2 regions of the Irregularibacter muris genome follow, and region 1 is predicted to be linked to the other one. Evidence: predicted binding sites of a transcription regulator. Region 1 holds the regulator's gene; the other holds the start of a gene.
What was found. Region 1 encodes HrcA, which represses chaperone genes, less so after heat shock. Its sites were predicted from a motif close to TGTTAGCACTCNNNNNNNNNGAGTGCTAACA; they were not measured.
Positions count from the first base shown of each region.

Region 2: the regulator HrcA is predicted to act here: its motif matches at 8,020-8,050, upstream of groES (co-chaperone GroES).

Region 1 covers NZ_JANKAS010000002.1:33,322-46,020, forward strand. The annotation lists gene lepA (translation elongation factor 4) at 1-182, shown strand, start outside; gene hemW (radical SAM family heme chaperone HemW) at 193-1,326, shown strand; gene hrcA (heat-inducible transcriptional repressor HrcA) at 1,478-2,512, shown strand; gene grpE (nucleotide exchange factor GrpE) at 2,568-3,161, shown strand; gene dnaK (molecular chaperone DnaK) at 3,217-5,043, shown strand; gene dnaJ (molecular chaperone DnaJ) at 5,119-6,246, shown strand; gene prmA (50S ribosomal protein L11 methyltransferase) at 6,365-7,300, shown strand; gene NSA47_RS02450 (16S rRNA (uracil(1498)-N(3))-methyltransferase) at 7,314-8,063, shown strand; gene mtaB (tRNA (N(6)-L-threonylcarbamoyladenosine(37)-C(2))-methylthiotransferase MtaB) at 8,075-9,379, shown strand; gene NSA47_RS02460 (histidine triad nucleotide-binding protein) at 9,466-9,810, shown strand; gene rpsU (30S ribosomal protein S21) at 9,956-10,135, shown strand; gene NSA47_RS02470 (GatB/YqeY domain-containing protein) at 10,154-10,600, shown strand; gene NSA47_RS02475 (NfeD family protein) at 10,808-12,097, shown strand; gene floA (flotillin-like protein FloA) at 12,112-12,699, shown strand, end outside.
Region 2 covers NZ_JANKAS010000005.1:163,711-176,409, reverse strand. The annotation lists gene NSA47_RS07815 (chromate transporter) at 1-398, shown strand, start outside; gene NSA47_RS07810 (ABC-F family ATP-binding cassette domain-containing protein) at 644-2,584, opposite strand; gene NSA47_RS07805 (redox-sensing transcriptional repressor Rex) at 2,779-3,432, shown strand; gene NSA47_RS07800 (FMN-binding protein) at 3,544-4,068, opposite strand; gene NSA47_RS07795 (thymidine kinase) at 4,369-4,932, opposite strand; gene NSA47_RS07790 (Asp23/Gls24 family envelope stress response protein) at 5,119-5,922, shown strand; gene NSA47_RS07785 (DNA-3-methyladenine glycosylase family protein) at 5,965-6,840, shown strand; gene NSA47_RS07780 (DUF554 domain-containing protein) at 7,041-7,730, shown strand; gene groES (co-chaperone GroES) at 8,101-8,388, shown strand; gene groL (chaperonin GroEL) at 8,443-10,077, shown strand; partial or broken gene NSA47_RS07765 (transposase) at 10,377-10,626, shown strand; gene tnpB (IS200/IS605 family element RNA-guided endonuclease TnpB) at 10,647-11,774, shown strand; gene NSA47_RS07755 (hypothetical protein) at 11,982-12,143, shown strand; gene NSA47_RS07750 (hypothetical protein) at 12,221-12,667, opposite strand.

The sequences.
Region 1 (12,699 bases):
TTATTGCTAGAGAAACAATAAAGGCAATGAGAAAAGATGTCCTTTCAAAATGTTATGGAGGAGACATTTCTAGAAAGCGTAAACTTCTAGAAAAACAAAAAGAAGGGAAAAAGCGTATGAGGCAAGTTGGAAATGTAGAAGTACCCCAAGAAGCTTTTATGGCAGTATTAAAACTCAATTAGGGGGATCAACATGAATACATTTGGATTATATATTCACATCCCCTTTTGTCAAAGTAAATGTCTTTATTGTGATTTTCCATCCTATTGTAACCTAGATTCTTTCATTACACCCTATATAGATGCACTAAAAAAAGAATTAGAGATGAGAGCTTCACTATATGCACAGGATAAAATAAGTTCTATTTTTATAGGTGGGGGTACCCCCACCTATATTCATTCCCGAGGGATAAAGGAAATCTTAAAAAGTGTAAGAGAGAATTTTTCCATATCTCCAGGAGCAGAAATTTCAATAGAGGCAAACCCGGGGACCTTTGACATAGAGAAATTAAGGGATTACAAAGAAATAGGGATCAATCGTATGAGCATTGGACTACAAGCTTGGCAAGATTCATTTTTGAAACAATTGGGCAGAATTCATACTCAACAAGAATTTATAGAGGGTTTTAAAAATGCAAAAGATGCGGGGTTTGAAAATATAAATGTAGATCTAATTTTTGGTTTGCCACGACAGAGCTTAAAGGATTGGCAGGAAACCTTAGAACAGGTTGTTGCTTTAAGGCCTACCCATGTATCCTGTTATGGTCTTATTATAGAAGAGGGGACTCCCTTTGATGCTTTACAAAAAAAGGGGATGCTGCACATTGATGAGGATTTGGAAAGAGAGATGTACTATTTAGCGATTTCCTATCTGAAATCTTTTGGTTATCATCATTATGAGATATCCAATTTTGCTCAACCAGGGTTTCAGTGTAAACATAATTTAATTTATTGGGATGTGAAACCCTATTTGGGAATAGGCTCTTCTGCCCATTCTCATATGAATAACAAGAGATTTTCCAATACTTCCTCTGTAAGTGAATATATAAAAAATATTCAGGAAGGTGCTTTGCCCATAACTGAGGAACATCCATTGACTGCAAAAGAATACATGGAAGAATATATGTTTTTGGGATTGAGAAAAATAGAAGGTATTTCTAAAGAAGAGTTTTTCCATATCTTTCATAAAGAAATAGAAGAAGCATATGGAAATATACTAAAAAATCTACAAAGACAAAAACTGATTAATATAGATGAAAGAATTTGCCTTACTTCAAAAGGTTTAGATTATGCCAACTATGTCTTTCAATCTTTTTTACAGGATTAAAATCAGGCGGAAGATGTAAGGATCTATGTGAATAGGAAGAAGAGCTAAAAATAAAATAGCAATGGGTATTGACAAAATAAAAAAGTAATGATATTTTAAAGTCAGGTTTAGCACTCACTCTTATAGAGTGCTAACAAAGTGAGGTGATATTTTGGGACTAAAGGAAAGAAAACTAAAAATTCTCCATGCCATAATTCAGGACTATATTTCTACTGCTGAACCCGTGGGTTCTAGAACGATTGCTAAAAACTATAACCTAGGGATTAGTTCAGCGACAGTAAGAAATGAAATGGCTGATTTAGAGGAAATGGGTTTTTTAGAACAACCTCATACCTCGGCTGGACGAATACCTTCTGATAAAGCTTATCGTCTTTATGTAGATCAGCTAATGAGAGTAGATAAAATTAATAAAGCGTTAGAACGAAATATTCTTAGAGAATACGAAAATTACATGGGCGAATTAGAGAAAATAATACAGCACACATCCAAAATACTATCCCATTTTACTAACTATACGTCTCTAGTGTTAACCCCACAAGTATATGAAAGTTCCATAAAACATATCCAGTTAATGCCCCTACAAGAGGATAAGATTTTAATGGTAATCATCACCAAAGAGGGCATGATAAAAAATATAGTCGTAAAAGTAAATACATCAATAGATAGTCACATATTGGTGCAAATAAGTAATATACTCAATAAATATTTACAAGAATTTAGCATTGCCCAGGTACAAGAAGAGATTCTACCTCAAATCAGAGAATTAAGTGTGCAAGGAAGTAAAATATTAGAACAATTGATTCCTCTTATCCGGGAATCTCTAGTGAATTATGAAGATACAAAGGTATATTTTGATGGCATCACCAATATCTTTAATTTTCCAGAATTTAAAGATATTGAAAGGGCAAAGGAATTTATTGATCTTTGGGAGAGGAAAAACCTATTGGTGGACTTACTTTCTCCTAATGCTCAGGATGATCTTCATATCTCCATAGGAGCAGAAAATCAGCTTCATGAAATAAAAGATTGTAGTTTGATTACCGCAACCTATAAATTAAATGGAAAACTATTAGGAACAATAGGAGTGATAGGTCCTACCCGAATGCAATATGGAAAAGTAGTTTCTATCATGAATTACCTAACTGGCCAATTAGATGATATGATAGGTAAGGGAATTAAGGATTAAAATAAGAGGGTAGAAGATCCTCTTATACATAAGAATATGGATAAAGGGTGAGAAAATGCTACAGAATAATAAGGAAAATATGGAAGATTTACTAGAAAATCAAGATTTAGAAACAGAGGAACAGGAAAAAGACCAGCAGGAAAAAGGTAAATCAATAGAACAAGAAAAGCAAGCTGAGGAACAAGATAAGCAGGAGGATGTAGAATTAAAGATGCAAGAGAAAGTCCAAGAATATGAAGAAAGACTAGTTCGCTTACAAGCAGAATTTGAAAATTATAGGAAAAGAACAGTTAAGGAAAAAGAAGATATCTATAAATTTGCATCAGAAGACTTGGTAAAAAACTTACTACCTGTGTTGGATAACTTCGAAAGGGCTTTAGATTCTATGAAAGAAAACCAAGAATCCAATGAAGGTTATCAAAAGGGTATTGATATGGTATATCAACAGCTAATACAGGCTTTAGAAAAAGAAGGGCTAGAAGAAATCAAAGCCCTTGGGGAACCCTTTGATCCCAATTACCATCATGCAGTATTTCAAGAATCTAATGAAGACTATAAGGACAATACCGTTATGGAAGTATTTCAAAAAGGATATACCCTAAAGGATAAAGTAATTCGACCCAGTATGGTGAAGGTATGTATTCACTAATAAAACATTTAAATAAATATTAAAAATTATAGTATTTAAAGGAGGAAAATAAATTATGAGTAAAGTAATAGGAATTGATTTAGGTACTACAAATTCATGTGTTGCAGTAATGGAAGGGGGAGAACCAGTTGTTATTCCCAGTAGTGAGGGAAATCGTACAACTCCTTCTATTGTAGCATTTTCAAAAGACGGTGAAAGATTAGTTGGTCAGGTTGCAAAAAGGCAAGCTGTTACCAATCCAGATAAAACTATTTTATCTATTAAAAGAGAGATGGGTTCAGACCATAAAGTAAAAATTGATAATGACAACTATACACCTCAAGAAATCTCTGCTATGATTTTACAAAAATTAAAACAAGATGCTGAAGGTTATCTAGGACAAACGGTGACCCAAGCAGTTATTACAGTACCTGCCTACTTTAGTGATAGTCAAAGACAAGCCACAAAAGATGCAGGAAGAATAGCCGGATTAGAAGTTTTAAGAATCATCAATGAGCCTACTGCCGCTTCCTTAGCCTATGGATTAGATAAAGAGGATAATCAAAACATTCTCGTTTATGATCTAGGAGGAGGAACCTTTGATGTTTCCATCTTAGAGCTAGGAGATGGAGTGTTTGAAGTACTAGCGACTAAAGGAGACAACAAACTAGGTGGCGATGATTTTGATCAAAAAGTTATTGATTACTTAGCAGAAGAATTTAAAAAAGAAAATGGAATTGATTTAAGATTGGACAAAATGGCTCTACAACGACTAAAGGAAGCGGCTGAAAAAGCTAAAATTGAACTTTCCAGCGTAATGAATACCAATATTAATCTTCCTTTTATTACAGCAGATGCCAGTGGACCAAAACATTTAGATATCAACTTAAGTAGAGCAAAGTTTGAAGAACTAACCTCGGATTTAGTAGAAAGAACCCTTGGACCAACTCGAGATGCATTAAAAGATGCAGGATTAGATCCTAGTGAAATAAACAAAGTAATTTTAGTAGGTGGTTCTACAAGAATTCCAGCAGTACAAGAAGCCATAGGAAAAATCACTGGAAAAGAACCTCATAAAGGAATAAACCCTGATGAGTGCGTTGCCCTTGGAGCAGCAATACAAGCAGGAGTTTTAACTGGTGAAGTCAAGGACGTTTTATTACTAGATGTTACTCCATTATCTCTAGGCATTGAAACTCTTGGAGGAGTATTTACAAAATTAATTGAAAGAAATACCACCATTCCTACTAAAAAGAGTCAAATATTTTCCACTGCTGCAGACAATCAAACCAGTGTAGATATTCATGTTCTTCAAGGGGAAAGGGAAATGGCATCCTATAATAAAACCTTGGGAAGATTCCAATTAAGCGGTATAGCGCCAGCACAAAGAGGAATACCACAAATTGAAGTTACCTTTGATATAGATGCCAATGGTATTGTGAATGTATCCGCCAAGGATCTAGGAACAGGAAAAGAACAAAAAGTTGTAATTAAATCGACCACTAACCTGAGCGATGATGAAATTGAAAAGGCTGTACAAGAAGCAGAAAAATTTGCAGCAGAAGATAAAAAGAGAAAAGAAGAGGTAGAAGTTAGAAACAACGCAGATTCTCTAGTATATCAAACAGAAAAAACATTGAAAGATTTAGGCGATAAGGTTTCCGCCGACGAAAAACAAAAAATAGAATCTGAGCTGGAAAAAGTGAAAAAAACATTGGAAGGCAGCGACATAGAAGCCATCAAAAAGGCTACAGAATCTCTTACAGAGGCTTTCCACTCTGTTTCTCAAAAAATGTATGAACAAGCAGCACAACAGGCACAAGAGGCCCAACCTGAAGACAAAGCACAAGATGACAATGTAGTGGATGCTGACTATGAAGTAGTAGATGATGAAGAAAAATAGGATAGAACAAAACCAAAGTCTGTTAGACTTTGGTTTTGTTCCGATAAGATAGAGATTGGTGAAAGTGGTGAAAAAATGAGTAAAAGGGACTACTATGAAGTGTTGGGTGTGGATAAAAATGCACCGGAAGCAGATATTAAAAAGGCATATCGTAGACTTGCTAAAAAGTATCACCCCGATTTAAATCCAGATGATAAAGAAGCTGAACAAAAATTTAAGGAAGTAAATGAAGCCTACGAAATACTAAGTGATCAAGAAAAAAGATCAAACTATGATCGCTTTGGCCATGCGGGAACTGATCCCAATGGCTTTGGAGGAGCCGGTGGTTTTGGAGGAGCTGGTGGTTTCGAAGATATATTTGATATGTTCTTTGGCGGCTCAGGTTTTGGAGGGGGATCCCGAAGACAAGGGCCTCAAAAAGGTGCAGATATTCGGGTAGACATAGAACTCAAATTCGAAGAAGCTGCCTTTGGTTTAGAAAAAGATATTGAGGTGACCCGTCATGAAGAATGCCACACCTGTGGTGGGACAGGAGCTAAGCCAGGGACAGGTGTAAATACCTGTGACAAATGCCATGGCTCAGGACAAATCCAGTACACCCAAAGTACACCTCTAGGTAGATTTGTCAATGTAAAAACCTGTGATAAGTGTCATGGAGAGGGCAAAACCATAGAAACTCCTTGCTCTACTTGTCGTGGAAGCGGCCAAGAACAAAAGACAAGAACAATTCATATCAACATACCAGGAGGCGTAGATAATGGCTCGGTACTTCCCCTTAGGGGAGAGGGTGAACCAGGCACAAAAGGCGGGAGAACAGGAGATCTATACATTTATATCCATGTAATGCCTCACCCTATTTTTACTAGGGAAGATAACCATATTTACTGTGAGGTACCTATAACCTTTGTGCAAGCGACCCTGGGAGCTGAGCTGATGGTACCCACCCTAGATGGCAAGGTGAAATACAATATCCCCGAGGGGACCCAAACGGATACAGTCTTTCGTCTGAGGGGGAAAGGTATTCCCAATGTAAGAGGATATGGGAGAGGAGATCAATTTGTAAAGGTTAAAGTTGAAGTGCCCAAGAAGTTAAATAAAGAACAAAAAGAATTGTTGCAAAAATTTGCTGAAATTAGTGGACAGGAAATTCATGAGCAAAGTAAAGGCTTTTTTGATAAGGTAAAGGATGTTTTTGGGGTATAATATAGAATGAATATATAATCACTTCGCAATGAAATTTGTGAAGTGATTCTTATATAATTTTATAACCATATATTTTCCAATAGAAATATACCCAGGTAGAAAAAGAGGAGGAAAAATCATGAAATGGATAGAAGTGAAAATTATTACTAGCCATGAAGCTGTGGACAGCATATCAAATATTCTTCATGAAGTTGGTGCTGGAGGAGTAGTGATTGAAGATCCCCAAGACCTTGAAATATTCCAAAAAGAAAAGGGAAATTGGGACTATATTGATGAATCTCTACTAAAACTAGAAAATGAAACAGTAATTATAAGGGGATATTTATCAGAAACCCCAGATTTATTGGAAAAAATTAATCTAGTGCGGAAAAGAGTAGAGGAAATATCCCAATATGATATTAATTTAGGTAAGGGAGAAGTGACGACTACAGAAGTTCATGAAGAAGATTGGGCAACAGCTTGGAAACAGTATTATAAACCTACCAAAATTGGGAAACATATTGTGATCAAACCTACCTGGGAAGAATATGAGAAAAAACCTGATGAAGATATTATTGAATTAGACCCGGGCATGGCCTTTGGAACAGGAACACACGAGACAACCCAACTCTGTGTAGAGTTCTTAGAAGAACATATTCAATCAGGCAATAATGTGTTAGATATAGGTACGGGAAGCGGCATCTTAGGTATTGCTGCTGGAAAGCTAGGAAGCAGTAAGGTTGTAGCAGTAGATTTAGATCCTGTAGCAGTGCAAGTGGCAAGGAAAAATATTACCCTCAATGATCTAGATCATGTTGTGGAAGTAAGAGAAGGAAATCTATTTGATGTCATTCATGAAAAGGCGGATATTGTAGTGGCCAATATCATTGCAGATATCATTATAAGTCTATCCAAAGATGTGCATAAATTTTTGGTAGATAAGGGAATATTTATAGCCTCCGGTATTATTTTAGATAGATTAGATGATGTAAAAGAGGCGCTAGAGAAACAGAATATTACCATTCTTTCCATAAAAAAGATGGGGGAATGGGCAGCCATCTGTTGTACAATATAGTAAGGAGGATATTATGCACCGTTTTTTTGTTGAACCCAATCAGATAGAAGATATAAATAATCGCATCATTATTCTTGGAGAAGATGTTAAACACATAGATAAGGTATTACGCCTCAAAGAAGGAGAAGAAATTGAAGTATGCGATGGCAGGGGCACCGATTATAGAGCGATTATTCAACAAATGAAAAAAGATGAAGTTATTGCCAAGGTGGAGGAAAAATTTCCTTCCAAGGGTGAGCCTAATATAGAAGTTACCCTATATCAGGGATTGCCTAAATCTACAAAGATGGATTTTATTCTACAAAAATGTATAGAGCTAGGAATAAAAAAAATTGTTCCTTTAAATACAGAAAGAACCATAGTGAAATTAGAAAATGAAAAAGCACAACAAAAAAAATTAGAACGATGGCAACGAATTGCCTATGAAGCTGCTAAACAATCCAAGCGAGGAAGTATTCCTGAAATTACCCCAGTAAAAGACCTAAAAAATATCTGGCAAGAGCTTAGTGAAAATGATTTAAATATTATAGCTTATGAAAATGAGGATACTCAAAAGATAAGAGATCTATTAACAAAGGAAAATCCATGGCCAAAAAAAATCGGTGTTATTATAGGGCCTGAAGGTGGATTTGAAGAAGAGGAAATTAGACAAGCTATAGATAAGAAGGTTCTACCGGTATCCTTAGGATCAAGAATATTGCGCACTGAAACAGCAGGAATAGTGGCATTAACTATTTTAATGTATGCTTTAGGGGAGATATAGGAGGTAAATCATTGAAAAAAGTTGCGTTTTATACATTAGGTTGTAAAGTGAATACCTATGATACAGAAGCATTGGCAGAAATATTTGAAAAGAGCGGTTACCAAGTTGTTGACTTTGAAGAATTATCTGATGTTTATGTTATTAATACATGTACAGTAACCAATCTAGGAGATAGAAAATCAAGACAAATGATCAGAAGGGCTAAAAAGACCAATGAAAATGCTGTTATTGTGGTAGCCGGTTGCTATGCTCAGACAGCATCTGATGAAGTCATAGAAATCCCAGAAGTAAATCTTGTTATTGGCAATAAAGATCGAAAAAAAATTGTAGAATGGGTAGAAGAAATACAAAGGAATAAAAAACAAAAGATTAATGCTGTAGGCAATATTATGCAGGAAGTTGATTTTGAAGAATTGTCTGTCTTTGAAATGAAGGGAAAAACTAGGGCTTTTATAAAAGTTCAGGAAGGATGCAACCAATTTTGCTCCTATTGCATCATTCCTTACGCTAGAGGTCCTATTAGAAGTAGAAGACCTCAAAGTATTTTAGAGGAAATAGAAAAACTAGTGGCTTTAGATTATAAAGAAATTGTGCTCACAGGCATTCACGTTGCATCCTATGGCAAGGATTTAAAAAATATTACGCTTATAGATCTTATCCAACAAATACACCAGATAGAAGATGTCAAGAGGATAAGGTTAAGCTCCTTAGAACCTACTCTGCTAACCATGGACTTTTTAGACTCCCTGAGCAAGCTACCAAAGTTTTGTCCGCATTTTCATATTTCCCTGCAAAGTGGATCAGATACCACATTAAAGGCCATGAAAAGAAAATATACGACAACCCAATACAAGCAGTATGTAGATAATGTAAGACATTATTTTAAAGACGCCTCTATCACTACAGATATTATGGTGGGCTTTCCAGGAGAAGGAGAAAAAGAATTTGAGGAAACCTATAACTTTGCTAAGGAAATAGGATTTAGTAAAATTCATGTCTTTAAATATTCACCTCGAGAGGGAACCCCCGCAGCTCAATACCCCAACCAGGTAAATGGTGAAATAAAAGAGGAAAGAAGTAAAAGACTAATTAAATTAGCTTCTACCATGGAAAAAAACTATTATCAAAGATTTGTAGTCAGCAAAAGAGAAATTTTATTTGAGCAAGAAGATAGTAGACGTAAACATTATTTTGAAGGACTAACGGATAACTATATTCGAGTTTTTGTTCCTTCAAAAGAGGATATTAAGGGGCAGATTAAATCTGTATTATTAAAAGATGTAAAGGAAGAATCTATGGAAGGGTACATCATTTAATGAAAAAGAAAGAAGGATTTTTTGTTTAAATGTGGAAATAGACTATAAAACAAGTTTTTCTATCAAGAAGAGGGGGTGAGATAAAGATGAAGGAATGCTTATTTTGCAAAATAGCCAATAAGGAAATTCCCAGTGAATTTTTATATGAAGATGATAAGGTAGTTGCTTTTAAGGATATAGACCCCCAAGCCCCTGTTCACATTTTAATTATACCTAAAGCTCATTATGATTCTATTTTAGATATCGTAGATAAAGAAGGAGATCTTGTAGGACATATTCATAAGGTAGCTACAAAACTCGCAAAGGATTGGGGAGTGGCAGAAAAAGGTTTTAGACTAGTAAATAATTGCGGGGAAGATGGTGGACAATCGGTAAAACATCTTCATTACCACCTATTAGGGGGACGAAACTTACAATGGCCTCCAGGCTAAATATTGTTAGAAAAGGAAATATATTGACATGCCCGCTTTGAGTAATATATAATAAATATTGTGTTTAATGCTAATGCATCCCACGTACCAATCCAGTAATCATTAGATATTAAGTGTTACTGTTATAGCGGAGGGAGGGAAATAAATGTCAGAAATCAAAATTGGAGATAATGAATCTTTAGAGAGTGCACTTCGTAGATTTAAGAAAAAGTGTTCTAGATCAGGTGTTTTATCTGAGGTAAGAAAAAGAGAACATTATGAAAAACCAAGTGTAAAACGTAAGAAAAAATCTGAAGCTGCTAGAAAAAGAAAAAGAAAATTCTAATAAAGTTGAGGTGTTTTTATGTCCCTAAAAGAGAGGCTTTTAGCGGATTTAAAGCAATCCATGAAAGAAAAGGATGCCATCAGAAAATCTACCATTACAATGGTGCGAGCAGCTATATTACAGGTTGAAAAAGATAATAAAGTTGAGCTAGATGATGAAGAAATCATCGGAGTTATTGCAAAACAAGCTAAACAACGTAAGGATGCTATCAAAGAATTTAAAATGGCTGATCGCCAAGATCTAGTAGAGCAGAATAATAGAGAAGTTGAAATATTATCTGCGTACCTTCCCCAACAATTATCCGAGGAAGAAGTTGACCAAATTGTAGCTGATACAATTTTGGAAGTGGGAGCTAATTCCATGAAAGATATGGGAAGGGTAATGAGCGCCATTATGCCCAAAGTAAAGGGTAGAGCAGATGGAGCATTGATAAATAAATTTGTCAAACAACATTTACAAGGATAAAGAAAACATGAAGCCTGAGTACTCAGGTTTTATGTTCTTTTTTTGTCTATATAAGACTTGGACTAATTTTAGAATAATAGATAAAGGGTAGAAGAGAATAATATATAGAATAAGAAGTCAATGAATACAATAAAATGCTTATAGGGGAATAAAAAGGGATATAAATCTATAATAAGGGTAAATAGATAGAGAAAAGAGGTGATCTAAATGAAAAAGTGGATACCCATGGTGCTGAGTATTTTTCTCATCATTATTTTTATTGGGGCAAAGGATGTTCAGGCAGCTGATAGCAAGGTATATGTCATTCCCATAAAAGGGGAAGTAGGAAATGCCATGGAAAAGTTTGTACAAGAGGGGATTAAAGAAGCTGAGACCAATGGTGGAAGTGCCATTATTTTTGATATTGATACTCCTGGTGGTCAGGTGGATAAGGCGGTAAATATTAGCGAGGCTATTTTAGATTCTACAATACCTACCATAGCCTATGTTAATGGAGAGGCCATATCAGCAGGGACCATCATTACCATATCAGCAGAAAAAATAATTATGTCTCCTAGGGCAACCATAGGTGCGGCAGAGACCAGACCCAATGAGGAAAAATATATTAGCTATTGGACAGGAAAATTAAGAAATGTTGCCCAAATAAGGGATAGAGACCCCATGTTGGTGGCTGCGATGGCCGATGCCAACATTGAAATACCCAATGTGGTAGCAAAGGGAAAGTTATTAACATTGACGACTCAGGAAGCCATGGAACTTCATTTTATTGATGGAGTAGAAGACAGCATCCAAGGAGTGATGCAAGAGTCAGGTTTAGCAAAGCAGCAATTGAAGGAATTATCTCCATCTTTTCAATTAAGATTGGCATCTTTAACAACAAGTGTAGCAGCAACTTCCCTATTATTAACTGTAGGATTTATAGGAATGATTATTGAATTGCTGACTCCAGGCTTTGGGTTAGGAGGTGGAATAAGTTTGGTAGCCTTTGGATTGTATTTTGGAGGGGTTTTATTAGCGGGATATAGTACAGGAATGATAATGGTATTATTTTTGCTAGGTCTTGTTTTTCTACTGGTAGAGATCTTTGTGCCAGGATTTGGAATACCAGGAATATTAGGAATGATTTTATTAGTATCCAGTATTATCATGGCTTCTTCTTCCTTGGAGCAAGCTATTATTTCCTTAATCATTACCGCTATACTCACCTTAATTGCCTTTTTTGTACTCATTAAGTTTATGCCTAAAAATAAGTTCTTCGATAAATTGACTCTACCCACATCCTTAGATACTGTTAGCGGATATGTGGGTTCAGAAAATTTTAAAGAATATAAAGACAAAACAGGTGTAAGCGTGACTCCTTTGCGTCCTTCTGGTAGTATATTAGTAGAGGGAAGAAAATTAGATGCCGTTTCAGAAAATGCTTTCATTGAAAAAGGGGAAAAGATTCACATTATCAAAACTGAAGGAAGAAGAATTATCGTAAGGAAAATTGATTAAAGGAGGCTGATGAAATGCCACAATTATTAGGATTAATTGTAATTGTAGGTTTGATTTTTGTATTAATAGCCATATTATTTACTTTTGTACCAGTGGGTTTATGGATTGCTGCTTTAGCTGCAAGGGTGCCTATTGGAATATTTACTCTAGTAGGGATGAGATTGAGAAGGGTTATTCCTAAGAGAGTAGTAGATCCTCTTATTAAAGCCAGCAAAGCAGGACTAAATATCACAGTAAATCAACTAGAGGCTCATTACCTAGCCGGAGGAAACGTAGATAGAGTAGTAAATGCTCTTATCGCAGCTCAAAGGGCAGATATTGAATTAAGTTTTGAAAGAGCGGCAGCCATTGATCTTGCAGGTCGAGATGTGCTTCAAGCTGTACAAATGAAAGTTAACCCACGGGTTATTGAAACTCCAGTTGTTGCAGCAGTAGCAAAAGACGGTATAGAAGTAAAAGCAACGGCAAAGGTCACTGTACGAGCTGATATAGATAGATTAATTGGTGGAGCCGGTGAAGATACCATCATTGCGAGGGTAGGAGAAGGTATAGTCACTACAGTAGGTAGTGCAGAGAGTCATAAAAGCGTGTTAGAAAATCCA
Region 2 (12,699 bases), on a different contig from region 1:
TTCCAGAATTTGTGGATATGGTAGCCATATCCCAAGTAACCCCAGGACCTATTGCTATAAATATGTCTACCTATGTGGGATATAAGATAGCAGGAGTCCTAGGTTCTGCTATAGCGACCCTTGGCTGTATAGCTCCTTCTGTGATCATTATGTTGATTATCACCCGCTTCTTTTTTAAGTTTCAAAACAATCCCTATGTGGAAAATGCCTTTCTAGGACTCAGACCCACGACGATAGGTCTTGTTGCAGCAGCAGCTATTCTTGTGGCAGAGGGTGCCTTTATTGATATAAAGAGTTTGATCCTATTTGCCATAGCTTTTTTACTTTCTTATAAATATAAAATAGATCCTATTTTAATGACGATTGGTGCAGGGGTTGCGGGATTTATCTTATATTAGAAAAAGTCTAAGCCCGGTAAAAGCAGGGTTGTGATCGGTGGATTCCCATTTGTCCCTGTTATAAGGCTAAGAGTTTGTAAGCTCATTACAGGCCTAGTCAAAACTCGTTTCACTCGAATACTTGACTAGGCCTATCTTTTACTTCACGAATAAACCCTAAGCCTCTACACAAAACAAATTTTTCATTCAGCTATCACAACGCAAGTCAATTTAACCTAATTTCCATAGTTTTCCAATGTATATTTTTATCCTTCCTGCATTTCTTCTAGAATTATCATATCTTCTTCCCAATTGGCTATATATTCTTTCAGACGAAGTTTAGCATCTTCATATTCCTTAGTTACTGTAAGAGCATTGTCCCCATCCTCATAAAAATTTGGTTGACACATCAGGGATTCAAAATCTTCTATTTGGCCTTCTAAGGATTCAATTTCTTTTTCCAGTCCACTAATTTTTTGTCTTTGTTCTTTGAGTAATTTTTGATTTGCCCGTTCTTTTTTTCGTTCTTGTTTTAATTGGGTTTTATTGATTATAGGCTGAATTTCCTGAGCCTCCTGTAATAACTGTTGTTGTTTTTTCTTTTCAAGATAATATTGGTAGTTCCCTAGATACTCTTGAATTTTTTCTTCCTTCATTTCAAAGATTTTATTGGTCACCTTATTTAAAAAATACCGATCATGGGAGATGACCAATAAAGTGCCTTTATACTGCATGAGGGCATCTTCCAAGACTTCCTTAGTCGCAATATCAATATGATTGGTAGGCTCATCCATAAGGAGGAGATTGGCCTGGGATAGCATGAGTTTGGCCAAAGCTACTCTGCTTTTTTCTCCCCCGGAAAGGGTGGAAATACTTTTGAAAACATCGTCCCCTGAGAATAAAAAGGCACCTAAGACATTTCTAATCTCTGTCTGAAGGGCAGTAGGTTTTACCTGCCATACTTCTTCGATTATGGTATTATTTTCATCCAAAGAGGTTTGCAATTGATCATAATAGGCTGGATAGACGTGGGAACCGAGGATAACCTCTCCTTCATCACCAGTCAATTCTCCCAAAATAATCTTAAAAAGAGTAGATTTGCCCACACCGTTAGGGCCAATGATACCAATGTGATCCCCTATAAAAATCTGAAAGTTTAGATCAGAAAAAAGTTTAAGTTCTCCAAAGGATTTAGAAAGCCCCTCTACTTTGAGAACATCTCTACCACTCTTTACTTGGGGTTCAAGGGTAAGATGAAGGGTAGGCAGCTGGGTCACAGGGGAATCTATTCTCTCCATTTTATCTAACATTTTTTGTCGGCTTTCTGCTTTTTTTATGCTCTTTTCTCGGTTGAAAGAACGAAATCGTTGAATGATTTCCTCCTGCCTTTTGATTTCTTTTTGTTGCTGTTCATATTGATGGGAGAGAACCTCAAGGGTTTTTCCCTTTTCTTTTACGTATTGGGAATAGTTTCCATTGTAGGTGTATAATTTATGATTTTCAATTTCAAATACTTGGGTGACAAGGGCATCTAAAAAATAGCGGTCATGGGAAATAATAAATAATGTGCTGGCATAACTTGATAAAAATCCCTCTAACCATTCTACGGTTTCCAAATCTAGAAAATTTGTAGGCTCATCTAGTAGCAGAATATCAGGCTCTTGTAATAGGAGCTTTCCTAGAGCAATCCTGGTTTTTTGACCCCCACTAAACTGGACAATTTGTTTGTCATAGTCTTGTTCTTCAAAGCCTAATCCCTTTAATATCCCACGAATTTGACTGGGATAGCCATAACCGTTTTGTTTTTCAAAATCCTCTTGCAAATGTCCATACTCTTCCATGAGAATGTGCATCTTTTCATCTTCTTCATTTTTACCAGCAGAGGAAATGTCTTGTTCCAGTTGACGAAGCTGTTTTTCCATGGCGATGAGGGGGACAAAGATCTCCATGATCTCTTCCCAAAGAGTATTTTTCTCATTTAAATCAAGGTGCTGAGAGAGATAGCCCATAGAGGTATTCCGAGGAGTAGTGCAACTTCCTTCGTCAGGGGCAAGCTCGCCGGCAATGATTTTGAAGAGCGTGGATTTACCGGCTCCATTTCTTCCTACCAGGGCTATACGTTCACCCCCATTAATTTGAAAACTAATATCATCTAAAATTGTATTTATTCCATAATTTTTTTTAATATTTTTGCAGCTTAGTATCATAGGAAATTCCTCCAGAAATATTCACAAATATTATTCATATTGTATCAAAAAATAGGGTATAAATAAATAGAATGAAAAAGCTGAAAAATTGACACGAACTTTAACAAATGATATAATAAAATCGTTAAAGTTTTATTAAAAACAAAATGGATGGAAAAATATACCAACCACGTCATAATATGGGGGGGAACAATATGGAAAGATCATCACACAAAGTTTCAATGGCTGTCATTAGAAGACTGCCAAAATATTATAGATATCTTGAGGGACTTCTAAAAAAAGATATAAATCGTATTTCCTCAAAGGAATTAAGTAGAATTATGGGATTGACCGCTTCCCAAATAAGACAGGATTTAAACTGTTTTGGAGGATTTGGGCAACAGGGATATGGATATAATGTGGCAGAATTACATAATGAGATCGCAAAGATACTTGGGCTGAATAAACACTATTCATCGGTTATTGTAGGAGCAGGTAACTTAGGGCAAGCAATTGCCAATTATTCAAACTTCCAGAGACAGGGTTTTGAATTAAAGGGAATGTTTGATATTAATCCTAAGCTCATTGGATTGCGTATTAGGGACGTAGAAATCCATGATATAGACAATATAGAAGGTTTTGTCAGAGAAAACGATATTGAAATAGGAATCATCGCCGTACCTTTAGAAAATGCTCAGGATATTGCAGATAAGCTAGTAGCAGGGGGAGTAAAAGGAATTTGGAATTTTGCACCCTTTGATGTGAAAGTGCCTGAAAATGTGGAGATTGAACATGTTCACTTAAGTGAGAGCTTATATACTCTTACTTATTTATTAAATGAAAAAGATATCTTAGAAAAAAAAGATTAATATTTTAAAAAAAGTATGGTCCTGACCTTCAGAACCATACTTTTTTAATTGCTTCTTACTTCCATTAAAAAAGGAACCTATATTCTAGGTTCCTGATGATTTACAATTAAATTATTTTACTGGATCAGAAGATAAAGCTTTTGTTGCTAAGTCAAAGAATTCTTTGACATGAATGGATGCACCAGTAATTGCATCAGCATGGCCTTCTTCGCTAGTATATTCGACAGCTGTTGGGTCTTGAATTTCAACTAAATATTTTTCAACTAATTCAGCTTGTTCATGCCACTCAGCACTAGCTCCGCCATTTTCTACCATACCATATTCACCAGATTTGGATTGAGTGATTTTGTCATCTCCACCATCTTTGAAAAGACCATTCCATGTAGCGTCAACGATTTTTCCATCTTTAACTTCTACATCTACTACATATTTCCAACCGGAATCGCCAAAATCAGCTTCTTCAGCATGGTATGTACCATCTTCTAATGAAGAAACGTCTACTTTTGCAGTTTCTTCTGCTGGTTGTTGTTCTTCATTATTTGCTGGTTCTTCTGTATCAGCAGGCTTAGAAGAGCATCCTACTACAAATGAAAATACTAATGCCAATACTGCTAATAACATTAAAGCTTTTTTCATGATTTTCCCCCTCAAAGGTATTATTTTGTTTGGCTCAATTGTTATTATATATACAATATATAATAAAATCAATAGGTTTTTTGAAAAAATATATAAGAAAATATATATGTTTAGTTGGATTAAAAAAATCAACGATTTATTATTGTTCTATGAGAAAATCCCGGTTTATTTGAAAAATAAACCGGGATTTTGCATACCTTTTATAAGCAATATTAAATTGATAATGATTTGTTAAGATTCAAAGTAGCCTGTAAAGGAAAAAGGAAGGAATACTTACCTATAAGCCAAGGATTATTCACCTTATAATTGGGGATTTCCATAGCATTTTCTACATACTGGGATGTAATGATCATTTCCTCCTATTTGGATTTGTTCCCCAGTATAAAGGGGCTTTCCATCCAGTACCCGAAGAACCATAGTGGCCTTTTTATTGCAAAACCAACAAATGGTTTTAATTTCTTCTATTTTGTCTGCATAAAGCAGTAAGGTTTCACTACCTTCAAATAGATGGTTTTGAAAATCATTTTTTAGACCATAAACAATGACAGGAATATCCATATAATCTACAATTTGCGTTAGCTCAAGCACTTGATCCTTAGTCAAAAATTGTCCTTCATCCACTAGGACGCAGTGGGGTGGATTGGCTTCTATGGTTTTTCTAAGGCTGGTACCCTTTCCAAAGGTATAGGCCTTACGTTTCAGACCTATACGGGAAGCAATATATCCTTCGCCAAAACGATTGTCTAGAGAAGAGGTAAAGAGGATAACGCTTTTTCCCTGCTCTTCATAATTATGAGCTATCTTTAATATCTCAATAGATTTTCCTGCATTCATAGTAGAATAGCGAAAATAAAGTTGAGCCATTTTTAAGCCTCCTGTATATAATCAGTTAAGAACGACATAAACCTATAAAATTATATCATGAAATGGGAAAGTTTGTCTTGTTTGCCAAGGGAAAAATTTTTCTATATTTGTAAAGAGAGAGAAGCAATTCCAATGATGATAATCCATAGTATTGTGGTAAAATAGAATAAAAAAGTGGAGGCAATTATGAAAGTTTATGCATTGGTAGGATCCAGTGGAACAGGAAAAAGCTATAAAGCTATGAGGGTATTAAAAGAACACGATATAGATATGATTATAGATGATGGACTATTGATCTTAGGAACAAAGGTGGTAGCGGGTTCCTCAGCAAAAAAAGAAAGAACAAAGATTGGGGCAATTAAGAGAGCCCTTTTCTCTGAAGAAGATCATATAAAAGATGCCCAGAAAGCAATAGCTCAATATCGTCCAACATCCATCCTGATCTTAGGAACATCTCAGGGCATGGTAAAAAAGATTCAAGAGAAATTAGAATTACCTCCCATCGGAAAATTTATTTTTATTGAGGAAATATCCCAAAAATGGGAGATGGAAAAGGCGAGGGATATTAGAAAAAGAGAGGGAAAACATGTTATTCCCGTACCTGCCTTTGAGGTGAAAAAACATTTTTCAGGCTATTTTTTAGATCCCTTAAAAATTTTTAGGAAAAATTCTGGAAATAAGCGGGAAGAAGTAGAGGAAAAAACAGTGGTACGTCCCACCTTTAGCTATCTAGGAAACTACACTATTGCAGACACTGTGATTAGTTCAGTAGTGCAATATATTGCCCTAGAGAATGAAGCCATCAAAAAAATAGGGAGAATCTATATTCACAGCCAGAGCAATGGGATGATTATTCAAGCAGACATTACGCTTCATTATGGAGTGATTATACCTGAGGTTGTAGAGGAGCTACAAAGGAAAATTACAAAAAAATTAGATTATATGACGGGACAAAATATATTAGAAGTAAACATATATGTAAGGAAGTAGTTTAGATAAATATAGAAATCAAGATTAATAAGGAGCAGAATAATGCATATAAAGGAATTTGATGAAGGGGTCATCATAAAAAATATTAAGTATTTTCACCCCATCCACACCTTTGAATGTGGACAATGTTTTCGGTGGGATAAGACAGAGGAAGATAGCTATATCGGAGTAGCCCATGATCGCGTATTGGAAGTAGCATTGCGAGACAAGGACCTACATATTTATAATATCAATCTAGAAGAATTTAACCATTTATGGATAGATTATTTTGATTTAAGAAGAGATTATGGAGCCATTCAAAGAGAACTAGCAAAGGACAAGACCTTAAAAAAGGCCATTCCCCACGGCCGAGGCATTAGGCTACTCAACCAGGATGAATGGGAGACCTTGGTTTCCTTTATTATATCCGCCAATAAAAATATACCCCATATAAAAATTATTATTAATCGTCTATGCGAAAATTATGGACAACCCATAGAATATAAGGGCAAAATCTACTATTCCTTTCCCAGAGCCCAGGACCTTCTGCATCTTTCGGTGGATGAAATAGCCCAGACCAAATGTGGCTATAGGGCAAAGTATATCCATAGGGCTATAGAAAAAGTAGGAAAGGAGGGCTTTGATCTTTATAAACTAAAAAATCTTTCCCAACCTGAGGCTAGAAAAGAGCTTTTGACTTTTTATGGTATCGGACCCAAAATTGCTGATTGTATACTCTTATTTTCCATGGGTAAATATGGAGCTTTCCCCACAGATGTGTGGGTGAAGAGGGTAATGGAGTTTTTTTACTTTGAAGAATCAGCTACCATGGGAGAAATTCAACAACTGGCTAGGGAAAAATGGGGAGAATGGGCAGGCTTTGCCCAACAATATTTGTTTTACTATGCAAGGGATAAAATAGGGCGACAGAGAGGATAGCTATTCTTTCCTTGAATTAACTGAATTTCAATTTGTCCATTAAGCCCTTTCACAAAACAAATTTCTATTTTGATATAGGAAAGCTGGTCTTTTTAGCAAGAGATCAAATTTTCTTATTTCACTAAAGCGGCGATAGCCACTTTCTTGATGGATCTAAGGAGAATAAAGATAGTATTATAGACAAAAGGGGAGAAGACAAAATGCAATTACTAGGAACAATAGTCAATACAGCAGCGATTATCGGGGGGACACTTATTGGATTTATACTCCGAAAGGGTATTCCCGAGAGAATGAACAAAACCATCATGCAGGGATTAGCTTTGGGTATAATGGTCCTGGGATTAAGCGAAGGAATCAAATCTACCAATCCGATTATAGTCTTTGGATGTGTCGTATTAGGAGGGATTCTAGGAGAATTTATCGGTATTGAAAAAAGATTAGAGGATTTTGGACATCAATTCCAGAAACTATTAAAGAATAAAGGAGGTAATGTTGCCCAGGCTTTTGTCACTACCTCTCTAATTTTCTGCATAGGGGCCATGGCCATTATGGGACCTATTCAAAGTGGACTGCAAAATGATCATACTACCTTATATGCAAAATCTATAATCGATGGAGTGTCAGCAATTATATTTAGTTCTACTTTAGGTATAGGAGTGATATTATCCGGAATTTCTGTTTTTCTTTATCAAGGGTCAATAACCCTATTGGCTTCGGTGATAAAACCCCTTCTATCCGATCCCGTTATACGGGAGATGTCTGCCATCGGGGGTGTCTTAATATTTGGCATTGGCATCAATATGTTGGACATCGTAAAGATCAGATTGGGAAATTTACTCCCAGCGGTTTTTTTACCTATTATTCTCTACATGATTCATCCCTTTAGCTAAGGTGTAAGGTTTTCCTGCAAGAAAAAAAGGGGGGAGATGTCTTAACCTTATAGAGAAAGAGCCATAAAAAGAAGTGGTAAGATATACCAAAAAAAGCGAATATTTTTCCTTATGTTGGGTAATAATGAAGAGGGAGAAAAAATGAACAGAATAAAAAAGGTAGTAATTAGGAGGAATTATTAGAAATATAGTGATATTTTCAATTAATCTCAAAATATGGATGAAATACCCCGTAAAAATAGAAGTATAATAGTTGATATCTAAATTTGCTTTTTATATGATATAAATATATTAGCACTCACCTTAATTGAGTGCTAATAATATGAAAAAAACAAAACTTATATAAAATCATTATTAAGGAGGGTAAAACATGGATATTAGACCATTAGGAGACAGAGTAGTAATTAAGGTAAGAGAAGAAGAGGAAATGACCAAAAGTGGTATTGTTCTTCCAGGAACAGCAAAAGAAAAGCCTCAAGAAGGGACTATTGTAGCTGTAGGTAGTGGAGAAATTGTTGATGGTAAAAAGCTTCCTTTAGAAGTAAAAGAAGGAGATAATGTTATTTTCTCCAAATATGCAGGTACAGAAGTAAAAGTAGGAGAAGAAGAGTATCTCATTTTAAAACAAAATGATATTTTGGCTATTGTTGAAAAATAATAGAGAGCTTTACATAAATATGCTCTAAAAAGAAAATTTGAGGAGGTTATTAATATGGCAAAGGAAATTAAATTTGGTGAAGAGGCCAGAAGAGCCTTGGAATCTGGAGTAAATAAATTAGCAGATACAGTAAAAGTTACCTTAGGACCAAAGGGAAGAAATGTTGTTTTAGATAAAAAGTTTGGTTCTCCTGTTATTACAAATGATGGAGTGACTATCGCTAGAGATATTGAATTAGAAGATGCCTATGAAAACATGGGTGCCCAATTAGTAAAAGAGGTAGCTACTAAGACGAATGATATTGCCGGAGACGGTACCACAACAGCTACTCTACTTGCTCAAGCCATTGTTCGTGAAGGACTTAAAAACGTAGCTGCTGGCGCAAACCCAATGGTATTAAAAAGAGGAATTGAAAAGGCAGTGGAAACGGTAATAGAGGAAATTAAAAAGTCCAGTAAGTCTATTGAAAGTAAAGAAGCAGTAAGACAAGTTGCGGCGAATTCAGCAGCTGATGAAAACATAGGTCAATTGATTTCTGATGCAATGGAAAAAGTAGGGAATGATGGTGTAATCACTGTTGAAGAAGGAAGAACCATGGGCGTTGAGCTAGAAGTAGTAGAGGGAATGCAATTTGATCGTGGATATCTTTCTCCATATATGGTAACTGATACAGAAAAAATGGAAGCGGTTTTAGATGATCCATATATTTTAATTACAGATAAAAAAATCTCCAACATTCAAGAAATCCTACCTGTACTTGAGCAAATCGTACAACAAGGTGGAAAACTATTATTAGTGGCTGAAGATGTTGAAGGCGAAGCTTTAGCTACTTTAGTTTTAAATAAATTAAGAGGAACCTTTAACTGCGTAGCAGTAAAAGCTCCAGGCTTTGGAGATAGAAGAAAAGAAATGCTAGAAGATATCGCTATCTTAACTGGTGGTACAGTAATCACTGAGGACCTAGGATTGGATCTTAAAACTGTTGAATTAGACCAATTAGGGCGAGCAAGACAAATCAAAGTAGACAAGGAAAATACCATTATTGTTGAAGGTGCGGGAGATCAACAAACTATCAAGGATAGAGTACATCAATTAAAAGCTCAAATTGAAGACACTCAATCTGAATTTGACAAAGAAAAACTTCAAGAAAGATTGGCAAAATTAGCCGGTGGAGTAGCAGTAGTAAAAGTAGGTGCAGCTACAGAAACTGAACTAAAAGAAAAGAAATATAGAATCGAAGATGCTCTAGCAGCTACAAGAGCAGCTGTAGAAGAAGGTATTGTAGCCGGGGGTGGTACTGCTTATATTAGTGCTGTACCAGCCGTAGAAGCTTTAGTAGAAACCTTAGAAGGTGACGAAAAAACTGGTGCCAATATCATCAGAAGAGCTATTGAAGAGCCTGTTAGACAAATCGCGATCAATGCTGGATTAGAAGGATCTATTATTGTAGAAAAAGTAAGAGGGGAAAAACCAGGAGTTGGTTTTGATGCCTACAATGAAAAATATGTAGATATGATTGAAGCAGGTATTGTAGACCCAACTAAAGTAACTCGTTCTGCTATCCAAAATGCAAGCAGTATTGCAGCAATGATGTTAACTACAGAATCTGTAGTAGCTGATCTTCCAGAAGAAGAGCCAGCAATGGGTGGCATGCCAGGGGGCATGGGCGGCGGAATGCCAATGATGTAATAAAATCAGCAAAAACCTTTAGGAATGTTTTCCTAAAGGTTTTTTTGTTAGAAAATTAGAAAAGTGGGTATATACTATGGCGGTGGATAACCAATTATATAGGAGGGGGTTTATACAATTTGGGTTAAGAGCATAGCATTTTGCCTTGTAAGGAATTTTGAAACTGTCGCCACGCATTCTCGAGACTTCAGTCGTGAGTTAGTGGAGACATATGTTGATAAAAATTGAGCTAAAAAAGCATATGCAGTATAGAATGGTATAAATCCATATGTTATGATGTTTCTAAAGGTCGGTGACATATGGGAAAGGTTACTTATGGAAGAGGATATATTTATACTATCCAGTATCATATCGTCTGGTGTACAAAGTATAGGCATGAGATATTGCAAGGAAAGATAGAGTCTAATCTTAAAGAAATAATAAAGCAGATAGCCAAAGACAATCAATTCACAATACTAGAAATGGAATCCTAGCTATTTTGTAGCTACTGTATCAGAGAACACAGAAAAACAAATAAGAGAGTATATAAGAGATCAAAAAACTAAATAGGAAAGGTGGGGCGAACCTTGGTGCTAAAGAGCTATAAATATAGAATATATCCAAAGGACCAGCAAAGAAAGCAATTAGCAAAAACTTTTGGATGTACTAGGTTTGTGTATAACTACTATTTAGATAAAAAGATAAAATTGTACGAAGAGAAGAAAGAAACTCTGTCGAAAATAGATTGTAATAACCATTTAAATAGAGAGCTAAAGAAAGAATTTATCTGGCTCAAGGAAGTAGATAAGTTCGCCCTAACCAATGCTGTTTATCATTTAGATACTGCTTATCAAAATTTCTTTAGAAGAATTAAACAGGGAAGAGATAAAACCGGATTTCCTAAATTCAAGAGTAAGCATAGCAATCAATTTAGCTATACAACCAACTTTACAAACAAGAATATAGAAGTAAACTTTGCAGAAAACAAAATTAAACTACCAAAGCTAAAATGGGTAGAAGCTAAAGTCCATAGGGAATTTGATGGAAAAATCAAGTCTGTAACAGTATCTCAAAGTCCAAGTGGGAGACATTTTGTGAGTATTCTTGTGGATACCCGGATAAAAGAATTGCCTAAGACCCATAAGAACATAGGAGTTGATTTAGGTATTAGAGATTTTCTAATAGATAGCAATGGAAACAAGATTTCTAATCCTAGAAACCTATATAAATATGAAAGGAAACTAACTAAACTACAAAGGCAATTATCCAAGAAGCAAAAGGGAAGTAAGAATAGAAGCAAGATGAGAGTCAAGGTAGCAAGGCTTCACGAAAAGATATCAGACATCCGAAAAGATTTTTTACATAAACGATCTTCACAGATTATTAATGAAAACCAAATTGTAGTTAGTGAAGATTTAAATGTGAGTGGAATGATTAAGAATCGCAAATTAGCAAAGGCAATATCCGATGTATCTTGGTCTGAATTTACTAGACAGCTAGAATATAAAGCAAACTGGTATGGTAGAGATTATATCAAAATTGATAAATTCTTTCCATCAAGTCAATTATGTTCAGATTGTGGATATAAGAACATAGAAACCAAGGATCTTTTGGTTAGAGAATGGGTTTGCACGAATTGCGGAAGCCATCACGATAGAGATATAAATGCTAGCAGGAATATACTACAAGAAGGACTTAGAATATTAGCATCAGCATAACAAATGATAAATCTAGGGTAGGAACTATCCGAATTAACGCCTGTGGAGAATGCGATGCAGTAAGGTCGGTCCAAGAAGCAGGAAACTCTAGTAGTGATGCTAGAAGCTCGCGACTTTAGTCGTGAGAGGTTCACAAAGGTTTTTCATATACACTATCCAATAGATGATTAAAAACTTTTTCACGATAATAAAGGGGAGGGAAATTACTTGGACGGTAATCAAACTAAGGAATTAAGTGCACTGAAGGATTTGATAGAAACGTTCTTAGCACATACTGAAAAATGGTTACAAGATGGAATCATAGATAAAGATACATATGAAGAAATTAGAAAAGAAAAAATAATATTTACAGTCCTAGGGAAAAACTAATTTCTTAAGGGCATTTTGCCATTTTTGTATAAAACTCACTTTATTACCCAAAGCTAAAGACCATGCAAGCATGGTCTTTAGCTTTGGGTAGGATAACTATAGGGGTAGATTTCATTGGATAGAGCACCATACTGTTTGGCGATATTTAGGATAGGATCTTGGTGGGTATTTTTAATATCCTTTACCACACAGAGCACATTCCCATGTTGAATCGCGTTTTGATACATAAGGACCTGAGGTTGAGGTACACCTTGGCTCATCAATGTCATGGACATATTGCCAGGTTCCGCATCATAAATATTCATCATGACAACATTGGTGTCTTCACAGTCGATATTGTTTCCTGTACAATCATTAGGAGACATTTTATCATCCCATTGGTTAGGGGAGATAATATCTACATGAGAAGATAATCGCTCTTGTTTTATTTGTTTTGCACAGTTTTGTGCATCCTGTTGAGAGGTAAAGATACTCACTAAAGTAGGCATAGCCTTTCTCCTTTCAGGGTAAAATGACTCCACCATAGGTGGATGAATGTTCTTATTATTACCTCCAA